Linked DNA regions of Luteipulveratus mongoliensis. Each later gene encodes a partner of the first gene's protein in a complex. Links are inferred from orthologs where the notes say so. Each region holds a gene or a part of one and is shown on either strand. Other genes may lie near its edges.

The links. The genes of interacting proteins can lie anywhere in the genome.
Region 2: the proteins of uvrB (region 1) and pcrA are in contact, whole or in part, in a crystal structure (PDB 7EGT), measured with the Thermus thermophilus proteins. The link is inferred for Luteipulveratus mongoliensis from one-to-one orthologs. Residues at the interface, in WP_096411307.1 of Thermus thermophilus: Glu23, Leu25, Arg26, Asp27, Gly28, Glu29, Arg30, Phe31, Arg55, Glu326, Asp327, Phe328, Glu379, Ser382, Gln383, His398, Gly400, Arg401; in WP_096412145.1 of Thermus thermophilus: His654, Arg656, Phe657, Gln666, Asp668, Glu669, Lys680, Arg681, Leu682, Ser683, Lys685, Tyr686, Ala687.

What each region holds. Positions count from the first base shown.
Region 1 is NZ_CP011112.1:3,024,554-3,029,192, reverse strand. Bases 775-3,727 are described here. They hold uvrB (excinuclease ABC subunit UvrB), read right to left. Parts: upstream 3,329-3,727; coding sequence 1,220-3,328; downstream 775-1,219. Other genes in these bases: lplAB (lipoate-protein ligase LplAB), read right to left, coding at 3,386-3,727; VV02_RS14395 (phosphocholine-specific phospholipase C), read right to left, coding at 775-1,021. Outside these bases: more of VV02_RS14395, read right to left, coding at 1-774; more of lplAB, read right to left, coding at 3,728-4,450; VV02_RS14380 (siderophore-interacting protein), read right to left, coding at 4,492-4,639. UniProt on the Escherichia coli protein: The UvrABC repair system catalyzes the recognition and processing of DNA lesions. A damage recognition complex composed of 2 UvrA and 2 UvrB subunits scans DNA for abnormalities.
Region 2 is NZ_CP011112.1:2,020,807-2,025,587, reverse strand. The notes cover bases 991-4,085. They hold pcrA (DNA helicase PcrA), read right to left. Parts: upstream 3,742-4,085; coding sequence 1,240-3,741; downstream 991-1,239. Other genes in these bases: VV02_RS09670 (MFS transporter), read right to left, coding at 3,808-4,085. Also shown: VV02_RS09680 (M23 family metallopeptidase), read left to right, coding at 181-969; more of VV02_RS09670, read right to left, coding at 4,086-4,781. UniProt on the Escherichia coli protein: A helicase with DNA-dependent ATPase activity. Unwinds DNA duplexes with 3'-5' polarity. Translocates on single-stranded DNA with 3'-5' polarity. Initiates unwinding more efficiently from a nicked substrate than double-stranded DNA.

The DNA.
Region 1 (4,639 bases):
CGTCATAGTTGAGGATGAACGCCGTCTTCGCCCAGACAGCCGGGTTGTCAGCAAGCGCGCTCAGCAGCTGGGCGGTCAGATGCTCGCCGTTCGGCGGCGCGTAGTCCGCGTGCTCGGACAGTGCCGCAGGTGCGACGAGCCAGGAAACCTGAGGCAGCTTGTCGGCCTTGACGTCGGCGGCGAACTCCGCGACCAGCGCGTCACCCATCGCGAACGGGTCACCCTGCTGGCTGCTGTCGCCGGCCATCCGCATGCCGCGCTCGTACAGCGAGGACCCGGGCTTCGCATCGTGGAAGGCTTTGAACCAGGCCAGTGCGTTGTCATCGAAGTTGTCCAACGCCTGATAAGTCTTCCAGCTCACCCCGGCCTGCTCGAGCCGCTCGGCGTACGTCTTCCACTCGTAGCCAGCGGGGATCTCCGTGTTGTCGAAGACCGCTAGGTCACGCACCGTCGCACCGCTCGTGCCGGTCATGAAGTGTTCCCGGTTGGGGTTCGTGCTGGTCTGCATCGAGCAGTAGTAGGCATCCCCGACGGTGAATACGGACGCCAACGCGGCATAGAACGGCATGTCCGCGGGCTCGTAGAAGCCCTGGCCGAGCCAGCCTCCCCCGCGCCGGGTGACATAGCCGTCCGCGACACCCCGAGCCCAAGCGCCCATCGAGGTGGTGTAGCTGAAGTCCGGAGCGCCCTGCCGGTAGGCGTTGGTGTGAGCCGCATTCATCGAGAACGGCGCCAAGAAGCCCTCAGCGCGGGTCGGGTCCGGCTGGCGGAAGACCGGCTGCCCATTGATCCCCCGCACCGCGGTCCGATCGCCGAACCCGCGAACTCCGGGCGCCGTGCCGAAGTAGTGGTCGAAGGCGCGGTTCTCCTGCATGAAGATGACCACGTGCTCGATGTCGGACAGCGTCCCTGGACGAGGCGGAGCGGCGAGCGCCCGCTGGACACTCGGTGGCAGCGCGGCGAGGGCAGTGGCGCCGATCGCTCCACCAAGGACGGCACGACGAGAGGGCTTGGCAGCCATGGGAGGCTCCGATCTTGTCTAGACATCGGCGCCAGTCGCGGCAGCTGTTCGCTCTGAGAAGGAGGACGAGCAGCACGGACTGATCGTGCGCCTGACCCTATTCGCAGCGAACCGCCGGCGGCCACAAGATGGGCGAACTCATCATGAACATGTATGCACAAGCAGGGAGATGGCGCGCGGAGCCGCTATGTCGGGGAGCTATCGCGTGGCGTCCTGCATCTGCCGCAGCTCTTTCTTGAGGTCACCGAGCTCATCACGCAGTCGGGCGGCCAGCTCGAAGTGCAGGTCCGAGGCAGCCTGGTGCATCTGAGTGGTCAGCTCCTGGATGAGGTTGGCCAGGTCACTCGCCGGCATGTTGTCCAGCCGGCCCGAGGCGACGCCGGCGTCGGCCTGGACCTGACCCGGTCCCCCACGGCCGCGCCCCTTGCCGCGCGACTGTGACCTGCCGGAGCCCATGAGTGCGTCCGTGTCGGCGTCCTCACGCTGCAGCATGTCGGTGATGTCCGCGATCTTCTTGCGCAGCGGCTGCGGGTCGACGCCCCTGTCGGCGTTGTACTTCAGCTGCTTCTCGCGCCGCCGTTGCGTCTCCTCGATCGCTTCCTGCATCGAGGGCGTGATCTTGTCGGCGTACATGTGGACCTGCCCGGAGACGTTGCGGGCCGCACGACCAATGGTCTGGATCAGCGACCTGGCCGAACGCAGGAAGCCTTCCTTGTCGGCATCCAGGATGGACACGAGCGACACCTCTGGCAGGTCGAGGCCCTCACGCAGCAGGTTGATGCCGACCAGCACGTCGAACTCGCCGAGCCGCAGCTCACGCAGCAGCTCCACTCGGCGCAAGGTGTCCACCTCGGAGTGCAGGTAGCGCACCCGGACGTCCTTCTCCAGCAGGTAGTCGGTGAGGTCCTCGGCCATCTTCTTGGTCAGCGTGGTGACCAGGACACGCTCGTCGCGCTGAGCCCGCTCGCGGATCTCGTGCAGCAGGTCGTCGATCTGACCCTTGGTCGGCTTGAGCACGACCTCGGGATCGATCAGTCCGGTCGGCCGGATCACCTGCTCGACGAAGCCGTCGCTCTTGGCAAGCTCGTAGTCGCCCGGCGTCGCGGACAGATAGACGGTCTGCCCGATCCGCTCGAGGAACTCCTCCCACTTCAGCGGGCGGTTGTCCATCGCCGACGGCAGTCGGAACCCGTGGTCCACCAGGGTCCGCTTGCGTGACATGTCGCCCTCGTACATCGCGCCGATCTGCGGCACGGTCTGGTGCGACTCATCGATGACGAGCAGGAAGTCCTCGGGGAAGTAGTCGATCAGGCAGTTCGGCGCGGTCCCGGGACCGCGGCCGTCGATGTGCCGGCTGTAGTTCTCGATACCGGAGCAGGACCCGATCTGGCGCATCATCTCGATGTCATAGGTCGTGCGCATGCGCAGCCGCTGAGCCTCCAGCAGCTTGCCCTGGCGCTCGAAGGTTGCGAGCTGCTGCTCGAGCTCGGCCTCGATTCCGCCGATCGCGCGCTCCATGCGCTGGGGGCCGGCGACGTAGTGGGAGGCGGGGAAGACGTACATCTCCTGCTCCTCACGAACCACCTCGCCGCTGACCGGGTGCAACGTGTAGATGCGCTCGATCTCGTCGCCGAAGAACTCGATCCGGATCGCCAGCTCTTCGTAGACCGGGATGATCTCGACCGTGTCGCCGCGGGCTCGGAAAGTGCCTCGGGTGAAGGCGAGGTCGTTGCGGGTGTACTGCATCTGGACGAACCGGCGCAGCAGGTCGTCCCGGTCGAGCCGCTGGCCGACCTTGAGCTGGACCATCCGGTCGACATACTCCTGCGGCGTGCCCAGGCCGTAGATGCACGACACGGACGCGACCACGATCGCGTCGCGCCGGGTGAGCAGCGAGTTGGTGGCGCTGTGCCGCAGCCGCTCCACCTCGTCGTTGATCGAGGAGTCCTTCTCGATGTAGGTGTCGGTCTGCGGGACGTATGCCTCGGGCTGGTAGTAGTCGTAGTAAGAGACGAAGTACTCGACCGCGTTGTTGGGCAGCAGCTCGCGGAACTCATTCGCCAGCTGGGCAGCGAGCGTCTTGTTGGGCGCCATGACGAGGGTCGGCCGCTGCACCTGCTCGATCAGCCAGGCCGTCGTCGCCGACTTGCCGGTGCCGGTGGCGCCCAGCAGGACCACGTCCTGCTCACCTGCCTTGACCCGACGCGTCAGGTCCGCGATCGCGGTCGGCTGGTCACCGCTGGGTTCGAAGTCGGAGACGACTTCGAACGGAGCCACCCTGCGTTGCAGGTCAGTCGTGGGGCGCATGGTGTCACCGTAAACGTCGCGACCGACACGGTGCTTCCCGCGCGGTCACGCCGGCCCTCAGGGGACGCGGTGAGTCCACGCCTCCGTGCCGAACTTCTCCTCCACCAGCGCCTGAGCCTCATCCAGCTCAGCGGCGGTGTACGCGGAGTCCTGGGTGGCGTACAGACCGCGGAAGGTCTCCAGGAACGACTCCATGATCGCCTCACGCGTGAGGCCGGTCTGGGAGCGCATCGGGTCGACCCGCTTGTTGGCCGACTTCGTGCCCTTGTCGGACATCTTCTCGCGGCCGATGCGCAGCACCTCGAGCATCTTGTCGGCGTCGATGTCGTACGCCATGGTCACGTGGTGCAGGACCGCGCCGGAGGCGAACCGCTTCTGCGCCGCGCCGGCGATCTTGCCCTTGTCGGAGGCAATGTCGTTGAGCGGCACGAAGTGCGCCTGTACGCCCACCTCGGCCAACGCGCTGATGACCCACTCGTCGAGGAACTGGTAGGAGCGCTCGAAGCTCAGCCCCTCGACCATCGAGCTGGGGACCACCAGCGAATAAGTGATGCAGTTGCCCGGCTCCATGAACATCGCGCCGCCGCCGGAGATCCTCCGGACGACCCCGATGTCGTGCCGCGCCGCACCGGCGGGGTCGATCTCGTTCTTGTACGACTGGAACGAGCCGATGACGACCAGCGGAGAGTCCCAGTCCCAGAACCGCAGCGTCGGCGGTCGGGTCCCTGCCGCCACTTCCTGAGCGATGACCTCGTCGAGCGCGACGTGCATGACGGGGGCCATCGTGACCGCCGGGATCACATCGAAGGTGTGATCGACCCAGCCGGTCGCCCGACCGAGCGCTCGGCGTACGGCAACACCGACTGCTTCGGCGGAGAAGCCGATCATGGAGACGCTGTCGTCGAGAGCGCCGTCGATGGCGGAGGCGAGCTGGGCGACCGTCGACTCCACGGGCATCCCGATCAGGGCGGCGTTGATGTCCTCGAGCGCTTCGTCCGGCTCGAGGAAGAAGTCACCCGAGACCGCCGCCCGCGCGAGGCGGCCGTCCGCCACTTCGACATCGACGGCGACGAGCTTGCCACCCAGGACCTTGTACTCGCCCCGGACTGAACCTTCACTCATGCCCTGACCGTACGCCGCAGCTCAGCTGACCCGATCACCGGTCAGCACTCGCTGTGGCCCTCGCGCCAGTAGCCCATGAACGCGACCGCGGACTTGGGAACGTCGTACTCCCCCACCAACATTCGGCGCATCGACTTCACTGCGGACGACTCGCCCGCGATCCATGCTGACAGGGGCGGGACGTCATCG
Region 2 (4,781 bases), 1.0 Mb from region 1 along the record:
GGTTGCCCGTGATCCGAACTTTTTTTCCACAAGTTTGGGCGTTCCGATTTCAGGTCACGGTCAGGTCACGTTAGTGTTCCCTCGGCTATCTCCCCCGATTGCAGAAGTTGGTGTGTCTTGTCCCCGAGTTATCAGGGTCGTCACCGTGCACTCCCCGTATCCCCCCTCCAGAGTGCTCGCGTGGCGCTCCCGGCCCTCGCGGCAGCCTCACTGACCGTGGCCGCGGCTGGGACGGCGTTCGCTACCGATTCGGTTCCCGAGGCCAAGACGAGCCACCAGGCCGCCGGCGCGATGGACACCACGCAGTGGACCCGGGACGGCGCTCAGACCGCCTCCCGCTCGTCGGCCGCGTCGCGCTCCGCCGTGGCCAAGGCTCGCGCCAGCGCCGCCGCCAAGGCGAAGTCGCGCGCTGCAGCCGCAGGCCGGGCGCAGACCGCCAAGGACGCCGCCGCCCGCAAGGCCGCACTCGGAGTGATCTCCGCCTCCGACAGCACGATGTCGAGCTACAACACACCCGAGCCCAAGGTCGCGGCTACGGCCAAGACCGACGCGCCCACGGACGACGCTCCTGAGAGCTCCGTCGGCGGCGGCTGGGTCCGTCCGCTCATCGGCGGCACCTACACGTCGGGCTATGGCTACCGCTGGGGCCGGATGCACCTCGGCAACGACTTCGCGACGCCGGTCGGCACGCCGCTGCGCGCGATGAACGACGCGCAGGTCGTGGCGGTCGGCTTCTACGGCGGTATGGGCCTGCGGGTCCAGATCCGCTTCGACAACGGCGTGGAGGCTGTCTACGCCCACATGTCGCGCGCGACCGTGTCCGTCGGAGATCACTTGGCCTCGGGGGAGCGCCTCGGATTCTCCGGCAACACCGGCAACTCCACGGGCCCGCACCTGCACCTGGAGATCCACATCAACGGCGAGCCCACCAACCCGGCACCCTGGTTGCGTGCTCACGGCCTGATCTGATCCACCCGCTTTTCACCAAGGCCGTCTCTCCCTTTGGGGGAGGCGGCCTTGGTCGTACCTCTGCGAGCCGTCCTGGATCGATCAGGTCGGCTTGTCGCAGCGCTCTCGGGCGGTCATCCCGGGTCAGATCGCGGCCACAGCGCCCTGACCCGGGAGACCATGAGCGTCACCATCGAGCCGGTAACGCTGCTCCCACCTGTAGAGACGACGCACCCGCCGAAGTGTGTCGCGATATCACGACACACTTTTGGGACGTATGAGGTCAGAGCGTCACAGCTTGACCACCGGCGCGTAGCGCAGCAGCAGCCGCTTGACGCCCGTGTCGCCACCGAAGTCGATGTGCGCCATCGCCCGGTCGCCCTGGCCCTCCACGCGCACCACCGTGCCGAGCCCGAAGCTGTCGTGCGTGACCTTGTCGCCGGAGCTCAGCGAGATGACCGGCCGGTTGCCCGGGCTGCGTACGCCCGGACGACTGGCCAGGCGCGCGACCGCAGGAGTCGATGAGCCCGGCGAGCCCGTCGCGGCCACCCGCTCCCAGCTGATGAGGTGCTTCGGGATCTCGTCCAGGAAGCGTGACGGCGGGTTGTACTGCGGCGCGCCCCACGCCGAGCGCACCTGCGCCCGGGACAGGTGCAGCCGCTCCCGCGCGCGGGTGATGCCGACGTAGGCCAGGCGCCGCTCCTCCTCGAGCTCAGCAGGGTCGCCCAGCGCACGCAGGTGCGGGAACGTGCCGTCCTCCATGCCGGTCAGGAAGACGACCGGGAACTCCAGACCCTTGGCGGTGTGCAGCGTCATCATCGTGATGACGCCGGCCTCCTCAGCGGCGTCCCGACCCTCTTCGTCGGGGATCTCATCGGCATCAGCGACCAGCGAGACCTGCTCGAGGAAGTCCTCGAGCGAGCCGTCCGGGTAAGCCTCGTCGAACTCTCGTGCCACGGCGACCAGCTCGGCGAGGTTCTCGATGCGGGTCTCGTCCTGCGGGTCATGGCTGGCGCGCAGCTCCGCGAGGTAGCCCGAGCGGTCCAGGATCGCCTCCAGCAGGTCGCCGGGGCCGGCACCGGCTTCGCGCGTCTCACGCAGCCCCTCCAGCAGGGTGGTGAACCCACGGATCGCGGTGACCGATCGGGTGGCGATGCCGGGCGCGTCCTCGGGCTGACCGAGAGCCGCGATGAACGGGATGCGCTCACGCTCCGCGAGCGCGGACACACAGGCCTCGGCCCGGTCACCGATGCCGCGCTTGGGCACGTTGAGGATGCGTCGGAGATTGACCGTGTCGGCCGGGTTGGACACGACCCGCAGGTACGCCAACGCGTCCTTGACCTCGCGCCGCTCGTAGAACCGGGTGCCGCCAACAACCTTGTAGGGCAAGCCAACTCGGACGAACACCTCCTCGATCGCACGCGACTGCGCGTTGGTGCGATAGAAGACGGCGACGTCCTTGGGCTTGACGCCGTGGTCGTCGCCGAGCTGGTCGATCTGGCGAGCGATGAACGCTGCTTCGTCGTGCTCGGAATCGGCGACATAGCCCACGATCGAGGCGCCGTCACCGGAGTCGGTCCAGAGGTTCTTCTTGCGTCGGTCGGGGTTCTTGTCGATGACCGCGTTGGCGGCCTGCAGGATCGTCTGGGTCGAGCGGTAGTTCTGCTCGAGCAGGATGGTGCGTGCGTCGGGGTAGTCCTTCTCGAACTCCACGATGTTGCGGATGGTCGCGCCACGGAAGGCGTAGATCGACTGGTCCGCGTCACCCACGACACACAGCTCGGCCGGCGGCACCGTGCCCAGCGCGGCATCCTCAACCTGGTGGCCGACGAGCTCCTTCACCAGCTGGTACTGGGCGTGGTTGGTGTCCTGATACTCATCGACCATCACGTGCCGGAAGCGCCGTCGGTAGTGCTCGGACACATCGGGGAAGGCCTGCAAGATGTTGACCGTCGTCATGATCAGGTCATCGAAGTCCATCGCGTTGGCCTGCCGCAGCCGCCGCTGGTAGCCGGAGTACGCCTCGGCCAGCGTGCGCTCCTGGTGACTGCCCTCCGTCACCTGCGCGGCGTAGGACTCCTCGTCGATCAGCTCGTTCTTGAGGTTGCTGACCTGGTGGCTGAACGATCGCGCCGGGTAGCGCTTGGGGTCCAGGTCGAGATCACGCATCACCATCGCCATCAGCCGTTGGCTGTCGGCGGCGTCGTAGATCGAGAAGGTCGGCTTCATGCCGATCTTGCTGGCCTCGCGGCGCAAGATCCGCACGCACGCCGAGTGGAAGGTCGAGACCCACATCGCCTTGGCCGCTCCCCCGACCAGGTCGGCGACGCGCTCACGCATCTCGGCGGCCGCCTTGTTGGTGAACGTGATCGCCAGGATCTGACCGGGCTGGGCGCCACGCTCGGCCAGCAGATAAGCGATGCGATGCGCGAGCACCCGGGTCTTGCCCGAGCCCGCTCCCGCGACGATCAGCAGGGGCGAGCCGTGGTGGATCACGGCCTCTCGCTGCTGGTCGTTGAGGCCCTCGAGCAGCTGCTCGGCATCCGGGTGAGTACGTCGGCCGGCCGGGTCTCCCCCGTCTGGACCGTGGCCCAGACTCGCCCAGGTGGGCACACCTCGCTCATCGACCTCGCCGCGCCGATGGCGGTCACGACTCGACGATGCCGACTCGGCGGAGCCTGCGACGCCGATCGGAGGAGAAGAGTCGCTCGAAGGGCTCAGTAGGTCTGCGGTTGGCGCTGCCTGGGCAGGGCTGAGTCCGGGCAGGGGAAGGTCATCGAACAGGCTGCTCATATTGCGCACCAGCCTACGGTTCGGGCCCGACACCGACCGACTCCGGACCGCATCGGCGGCGACCGCTCAGCCGGCTTCCTGCGCGCGGGCCTCGTCCAGCTCACCCGACTCGGCCCGGCGGCGCGCCCGGTCCCCACCTGAGGCGGTGACGACCAGCGCGATCTCCAGCACGGCGTACCCCAGCAACGTGTCCCGCAGGCCGTACTCCTGCACCGCGAGACCGGCGACGAGGGCCGGCACGCTGAACGCGGTGTAGCTGACCACGAACGTCGTCGCGAACACCTGCCCGCGCTCGGCCGGCGGGGTCGCCACGGCAATAGCGCCCATCGCGTTCTGGAACGTCGCGCCGAAGCCGAACCCGGCAATGGCGGAGGCCACCAGGTAGACCACCAGCGACCCGTCGAAGGCACCGATCACGCTGAGCACGACGCCGGCGCCAAGGGTGAGGTAGCCGGTCGGCCTGCGCGCGGCCTCCGGGAGCGCGTTCATGGACGCGGACCCGACCGCACCGGAACCGAACATGGCCGCAAGGACGACACCGGCGAGCAGATGGTTGTCGACGTGCAGCTCGTGTCCGACGACGGACGGGCCGAGCGAGAGGTACAGCCCCGCGAGCGCCCAGGTGGAGGCGAGTGCGGGAACCTGGGAGAAGAAGAGTGATCGCAGCGGACGTGGCACGCCGGCGCTCGGCCTCAACGATGCGGCGACGGCCCGCCAAGAGAGTCGCCGCTCGCCCGTCGCCTCCGGGAGGAACCACACGGCCGCCGCGAGGGCGACATCGAGCACGAGGAGCACCCAGTACACGAGGTATCGGGGGGCGAACGCGTACTGCACCAGAGCACCGGCGAGCACTGCTCCTGCAGCCAGGCCGAGCGTCGGCGCGCTGCTCGCGACCGTTGATCCGGTGCGCTGAGAGGGCTGGAAGTCGACGATCATCGCGCTGAGCGTGCCGGTCGCCGCGCCCGTGGCCAGGCCTTGGACGACACGAGCGACGAGCAGACCGCTGACGCCGTCGGCGACGATGAACAGCGCCATGCTCA